Regions from separate parts of the Kouleothrix sp. genome, predicted to be linked through region 1. Evidence: riboswitches for the same ligand, from Rfam matches in the RefSeq annotation. Region 1 holds a riboswitch; the other holds the start of a gene.
The links. A riboswitch is a leader RNA that binds a small molecule or an ion and turns the genes downstream of it on or off. The one in region 1 is predicted to bind magnesium.
Positions count from the first base shown of each region.

Region 1 (3,402 bases):
AGCGCCGTCACGCGCAGCGAGAAGTTCTCGCGCACTAGGTCGGAGAAGCCTTTGCCCGTCACCGCGCCTAGCCGCGCGCTCATCTCTTGCACCACGCCGACGCAGATCGTGACGATCACCATAGCCCAGAGCAGGCCATAGCCGTATGATGCGCCGGCCGAGGCGTAGGTGGCGATGCCGCCGGCGTCGTTGCCGGCGCTGGCGGCCAGCAGGCCCGGCCCAAGCGCCAGCAGGTAGGGCCAGAGCGTGCGGCGGCGCCTGCGCAGGCGCTCGCGCACCGTGTCGGGCGGGGCGGCCGGCTCGTGTGCTGCGATGGCCTGGGCACTCTCGTGATCGTGTGCCACGCGTGTACTCCATTTCTAGCCGCCGAGGCCGACCCACCCCAGCATTGTAATAGACTGTAGGACTTACGCAGTTGGCGGGCTTAGCCTTCGGTAGAGCGGTACTACCTCGTTTATTGTATGGGTTTTTCCGCGCGGAGTGCGGAAAAACTCAGACAGAAGATGGAGAAGTACCATGCTGCCGCAGGCAAATGCGCCCGATTGCGGGAGCCGGACAAGGCAACTGCGTAAGTCCTATTCCAATAAAGTCTCATGATGATCAGCAAGATCACAGCGAACTGACGACGACCGCGCTACCCGAAGGCGCGCGCGCCACGGCGCTGCCAGATCTCGGGCAGCATCACCGCCAGCGCATCGTCGACGGTGACAATGCCGATCATGCGGCCGGTCTCGTCGAGCACCGGCACGGCCAGCAAGTTGTACTCGGCGAGCACGCGTGCGGCGTCTTCGGCCCGATCTTCGGGGCTGACGGTCGGCACATCGTCGTCCATTATCTCGGTGAGCGGCGTGCCGGGGGCGGCCAGGATCAGGTTGCGCAGCCGCACAATGCCGTGCAGGTAGGCCGGCTCGTCGTCGGCCAGCGGCGCGGAGGGCGTGGCGCCGTCGGGCTGATCGCCGACGACATACACCGCCAGCAGCGGGTCGGGCACCTCTTCGAGCGCGCGGATGAGCTGCAGCGCCTCGCCTACGCTGGAGCCAACGCGCACGCGCACGAAGTCGGTGGTCATGATCCGGCCGGCGCTGTCTTCGTCGTAGGCCAGCAGCTGCTGCACGTCGGCGGCCTCTTCGGGCTCCATGCGCGCCAGCAATTGCTCGGCCACCTCGTCATCGAGATCTTCCAGCACGTCGGCAGCGGCGCTGGGCGCCATCTCTTCAAGAATATCGGCGGCGCGCTCCTGATCCATGCCCTCGAGCAGGTCGGCCAGGCGCTCGTCGCTGACTTCCTCGAGTGTCTCGGCGGCGGTCTCGTCGTCGAGGGCCGCGACGATCTCGGCGCTCTCGCGGTACGAGAGCGCGTCGACGATGCGCGCCAGATCGACGGGGTTGATCTCGGAGAGCCGGTCGTACGAGACCTTGAGCTGCACCGGCGCGGCGCTAGCGAGGTACTGGGCCTCGCGCCAGTCGATGATCTGCCGGCCGATGATCCGGTCGGCCAGGCGGCGCGGCCCCAGCCGGCGCACCAGCGCCTGCGGGCTGACATCAACGCCGATCAGGCGGTAGGCGCTCTCGGTATGGGCCAGCTGCACGTCGTTCACGCGCACAATCCGGCGGCCGGTGATGTCGATAATCTGGTGGTCGAGCACGTCCTTGCGCAGCAGCACTTCGCCGTCGCGCCGGCCGAACGGGCCGAGGTTGACCGTCGAGGTGCTGAGCTTGGCGACGCCGTTGATCGACACGAGCTGGGATGCGGGAACAAAGAAGAGCCGCCGGCGATCGCGCACCACCAGGCCGCTGATCGGCGGGTACGGGTCGCCGCTGATATGCACGATCACGTCGTCGAGCCGGCCGAGCGGCTCGCCGCTTGCGCCGTGGACGGCGCTGTCGAGGATCGATGCGAGGAAGAGCATTGCGCGCCTCCGTCTGCCGCAGACTGCCGGCAAACAAGGCCCCTACGCCACTCACGCGCGGGGGCCGGAGGCGGCACGCGTCAGGCGCCGAGGAGGCGCGCCAGACGTGCGGCCGGCAACAGGCGCGCCCACGCGATGGGCGCAGCGGCGGGTTGCGCCGCCAAGTTGCGGATGTGAGCTACAGTGGAACTATGACCGCCGTCCATACAACTCCATCAAAACGCCCCCTCGCAGTGGGTGCAAGGGGGCGGAAACGCGGCTTCGCGCTGTCCTCTCCCCCCTGGTTGAGCTTAAGCACTCACACAACGTAGCGCCGTGCAGTCACCTTGACGTGACCCTTAGGCCGGGCCGCGCCGTGTGCCCCTTAGCGTCTTTCGACGGTTCGGGACAGTGACCTGTGTTTGTGTGAGCGCCGCGCCTAACGAAGGAGCGACCATCGGTACGTGATTTTTATCACTGCGTACAGTATACCCCGCGCGCCGGGCGCGTGTCAAGTGCCGCGCGCTGCTCGATCAGGATGGCGGCCAGCTGGCGCAGCGTGGGGAATTCGTCGTCCCAGCCCGCGCCGGCGCCTTCCCAGAACTCGGCCAGCGCGCGGCTGCCGGCGCGCTCGTAGGCCAGCGCTTGCGCGAGCATCTCGATCCGATCGAGCCCTTTGACGAGCCGGGCCTCGCGGCTGGCGCCGCGCGCGTATTCGTCCCACAGCGCGAGGTAGTGGCCGGCCTGCGGCAGGGCGCCGAACAGCTCGGCGGCGGCCTGGCGCTCGGCGGCGTGCTTGGCATCGGCGCCCAGCAGGCGCCTGGCGCTCGCCGGCAGGTCGCCCAGCAGCGCCTCGGCCATGTCGTGCACCAGCGCGATCGCCAGCAGCCTGCCCTGGTCGAGCCCAGGCTCGGCGCCGGCCACCAGCAGCGCCAGGGCTGCCACGCCGAAGGTGTGCTCGGCCACGCTTTCAGGCTGAGCCACGCCGCGCTGCAGCCAGCCGGTGCGCGGCAGCAGCTTGAGTGCCGCCAGCCGGGCGTAGAGCGATACGATCTCGCCGGAGTGCTGCTCGTCCATTGCGCCTCCTCTGCTGAAAGGGAAGCGCATTATCGCACGCCCGCGCGGCCGCCGTCAACGATTGCGTGTCGTAGGCTAGGGCGGCCGCCAGTGGCGCGTCAGGGGCTGCCAGGCACGAACACTCCGTCCCAGGGCTGCCAGTCGGCGCGCGCAGCGGTGCGCCAGGCCACGCCGGGCGCGGCCGAGCTGTAGCGCGTGATCGTGTTGTGGGCGAAGTTCAGGCCGAAGAAGCTGCCGCCCGGCCCAACCACCACGTGGTGCTGGTCGTTCGAGGAGTCGATCCGCGCGGTGGTGCTGAGCGTATCGCTCGCCAGCAGCTCGATGCCGCCGCTGGCGCCGTTGCCGCGCGGCAGCGCCAGCAAGCCGTTGGCAAGCAGCTCGAGATCCCACAGCGGCGGCAGGGCGTCGAGGGTGGCCGCGATGCTCGATCGGTCGCT
Region 1 is NZ_JAXLWP010000006.1:243,340-246,741, forward strand. Features, by position in the region: gene U0177_RS07160 (Nramp family divalent metal transporter) at 1-344, opposite strand, end outside; gene U0177_RS07165 (magnesium transporter) at 635-1,909, opposite strand; M-box (ykoK) riboswitch at 2,180-2,342, opposite strand; gene U0177_RS07170 (HD domain-containing protein) at 2,363-2,965, opposite strand; gene U0177_RS07175 (zf-HC2 domain-containing protein) at 3,064-3,402, opposite strand, start outside.

Region 2 (3,402 bases), on a different contig from region 1:
TGGCCGCTGGCGGCAACTACCGGCAGCGTCAGCACATCGTAGCGCGCCACCAGCCGGGCTACCTCCTCCTGGTCGGTGGTTGGTGCGATCGTGATGACATCGCTCTGCATAAGCGCGTCGAGCCGGCGCTCGGGCGGCGCCGTGACGACGGCGTGCAGCGGCGCCACGCCCAGCAGCTGTTGGGCCGGGCCGAGCACGTACAGGTCGGTAAACGACTCGATCTCGGGGTCGCTGTGCCGCAGGTACACGAGCGTTTCGCCTGCGGTCATCTCGGGGCGCACGCGCACGAACTTCTCAGTCATCAGGCGGCCGGCGCTTTGCGGCGGGTAGCTGAGCAGCGCGCGCACCTCGGCCGCGTCGCCCGGCTCCATGGCCGCCAGCAGCGCCTGCTGGCGCTCGGGCACGTCCTCGCTAAGGATCTCGGCCACGTCGTCCATGGGCAGGCGGTCGAGCAGGTCGCCGGCCTTGTCGGCAGGCAGCTGCTCGAGCAGCTCGCGCGTAGCCTCGCGGCTGGTTTCGCCAAGCACATCGGCGGCCAGCGCGGGGGCGAGCAGGCCGAACACACGGATTTTGTCGTCGTCGTCGAGCCGGTCGATCACCTCGGCGATGTCGGCCGGGTGCCGGCCAGCCAGCAGCAGGCGCAGCCCATCGAGATCGTGTGCGGCCAGCACATTGCGCACGCGCTGCTCGAGCGCCTCGACCCAGGTGATCGTTCCGGTGCTCATGCGCGCGCCTCCTGGGTGGCGAGCCATGGCTCGACGATCGCCAGCAGCTCGGGGGTGTGGGTTGCGACGAGCCAGTGCCCGGCGTAGGGCAGGGTGTGCAGTTTGGCGCCAGGCAGCAGCGCGGCCAGCTCGTGGGCGTGGCGCAGTGGCGTCACGGTGTCGTGCTCGCCGGCCACAACCAGCGCCGGGCAGCCGAGCGTCGGCAGCCAGCTGCGGCTGTCGAAGCTCTGCAGCGCGCGCGCCACCGGGGCCACCCGGCCGCCCTGGCTATGCGCGAGCGCGGCGCCCACCGGCTCGGGGGGGCGCGCGCGCAGCTGGCCGTCGGCCAATGCGCCGGCGCGCCGAGGCCCAAGCAGGCGCAAGAGCTCGGGGCGCAGCCGTACTTTGATGCGCTCGGGCAGCGTGGCGGCGCTGCGCGCGTAGGCGCACACCAGCGCCAGGCCGCGCACGCGCGCCGGGTAGCGCAGGGCTAGCTGCTGGGCCACGGCGCCGCCGCTGGCGTAGCCCAGCACCAGGCACGACGGAATGTTCAGCAGATCGAGCAGATTCGCGACGTCGGCGGCCATGCGATCGATGCTGTCGGGGCCGGGCAGGCATGTGCTGTGGCCGTGGCCGCGCAGATCCGGTACGATCACCTGGAAGCGGCGCGCCAGCGCCGGGATGATCGGCCGGAAGATCGCGCCGGTGGCGCCGAGGCCGTGGAGCAGCAGCAGCGGCGTGCCGCTGCCGTGGAGAGTGCAGTAGAGCGCGGTGGCGCGGCGGTGGGCCGCGCGCATGCGCAGGGCGGGAGTTGCCATAATGTCCTCCAAATGTTCTGGTGGCGGCGTGGCCACCGGGATAGGCGGCGCGGGTGGCGGCGCCAGTGATATGGAGGACAAAAGCAGCGCCCCCACACCTCGCGGTGTGAGGGCGCATGCGGCGGCGCGGCGCGATCAGCTCATTCGAGCGCGCCAGGCCACGGCAGGTGCACAGTCACAACGCGAGTTCACCAGCGCACGGCGCCACTCAGCGCGCCGCGAGCAAGAATGACTGACGTCCATACAACCCCATAAAAAGCCCCCTCGGGCAAGCCCAAGGAGGCCAAAAGCACTGAGCGAACGTTTATACAAACGCCCTCGGCTTCTCCCCAACTTGAGCTTTGGCACTGCACAGCGTAGCCTTCGCAGTCGTGTTAGAGCGAGCCTTAGCTCGGACCGCCCTGGTATACCCCTGAGCGTCTTTCGACGGGCCGGGGCAACGACTTGTGTCTGTGCAGACGCCGCACCTAACGAGAGAGCGCGTACGCCTTGCCGGAATTCGTGTTCCGTCGGGGCCAGTATACACCGATTGCAGAGGCAGTGTCAATATCTTGTGAAATCTATGACAAAGAATTTATACCAGGCGCGCTTGTTTGAGCCGACTGCGTGCGGGTTTCGGAGTGGCGCGGAAAAACCGCCTACAAAAGGAAATCGGAGACTATGCTGCCGCAGGCTGCACGCTCGCCGCGTCGAAATGCACAGCAACGCAGCTGCGTGGCTTCGAGCAACAAAAAAGGGGTTCGGCGCGGCAAAACCGCGCCGAACCCCCTCCTGCGGGAATGTTTTAGCTGGCCGGAGCCGTAACGCCCGACACGCCAGCCGGCTCAGTGACCTGGCCGCCGGGCACTGCCACGCCGTCGGTGACGTAGCCAAGCTCGCCCATCTCGGGGATATCCAGGCCGTTGATCTCATCTTCGGCGCGGCTGCGCAGCCAGCCGGCGCGCTTGAGCGCCGCGAAGAACACGTACGACAGGCCAAACGCCCAGGTGGCGATCGCCACCACCTCGAGCACCTGCGGCAGGATCTGGCCGAAGCTGCCGCCGACAATGCCGGTGACCGGGGCGGTGACGCCGTTCCAGGCGCCGGTGTCGGGGTTGCCGACGGCGAAGATGCCGACGGCCAGCACGCCCCACATGCCGTTCACGAAGTGCACCGGCACGGCGCCGACCGGGTCGTCGATCTTGGCCTTCTCGAGCCAGCCCGAGGCCAGCACCACCAGCACGCCGGCCACCAGGCCGATGATCACCGCGCCCCACGGATCCACAAACGCGCACGGTGCGGTGATCGCCACCAGGCCGGCCAGGATGCCGTTCACCGACATCGACGGCGAGGGCTTTTTGGCCGGGGTGAAGAACCAGGTATAGAACATCGTGCTGCAGCCGCCGGCCGCGCCGGCCAGCAGCGTGTTGATCGCGGCTACCACCGTCAGGTTGATCGGCCAGAGCGAAGCTGCGGTGGTGACATTGCCGCTGGCGTCGGCCACCGCCGGGGTGATCAGGCCAAGCGACGAGCCGGGGTTGAAGCCGAACCAGCCGAAGAACAGGATGATCGTGCCGAGCACGCCCATTGGGATGTTGTGGCCGGGGATGGTGTTGGCGCTGCCGTCCTTATTGAACTTGCCAATGCGCGGCCCGAGCACCATGGCGATCGCCAGCCCAACCGCGCCGCCGGTCATGTGCACCACGCCCGAGCCGGCGAAGTCGACCGCGCCATTGCCGAGGCCGAGCGAGCGGCCGAGGTTGGCCAGCCAGCCGCCGCCCCAGACCCAGTTGCCGGCGATTGGGTAGATGAGCATGCTGACCCAGAAGCTCATGATCACGAAGCCCGAGAATTTAACGCGCTCGGCGCCCGAGCCAGTCGGGATCGTCGCAGCGGTGTCC
Region 2 is NZ_JAXLWP010000008.1:240,378-243,779, reverse strand. Features, by position in the region: gene mgtE (magnesium transporter) at 1-725, opposite strand, end outside; gene U0177_RS09625 (alpha/beta fold hydrolase) at 722-1,522, opposite strand; M-box (ykoK) riboswitch at 1,843-2,004, opposite strand; gene U0177_RS09620 (ammonium transporter) at 2,307-3,402, opposite strand, start outside.
Region 2: another riboswitch for magnesium. It lies ahead of U0177_RS09625 (alpha/beta fold hydrolase); the one in region 1 lies ahead of U0177_RS07165 (magnesium transporter).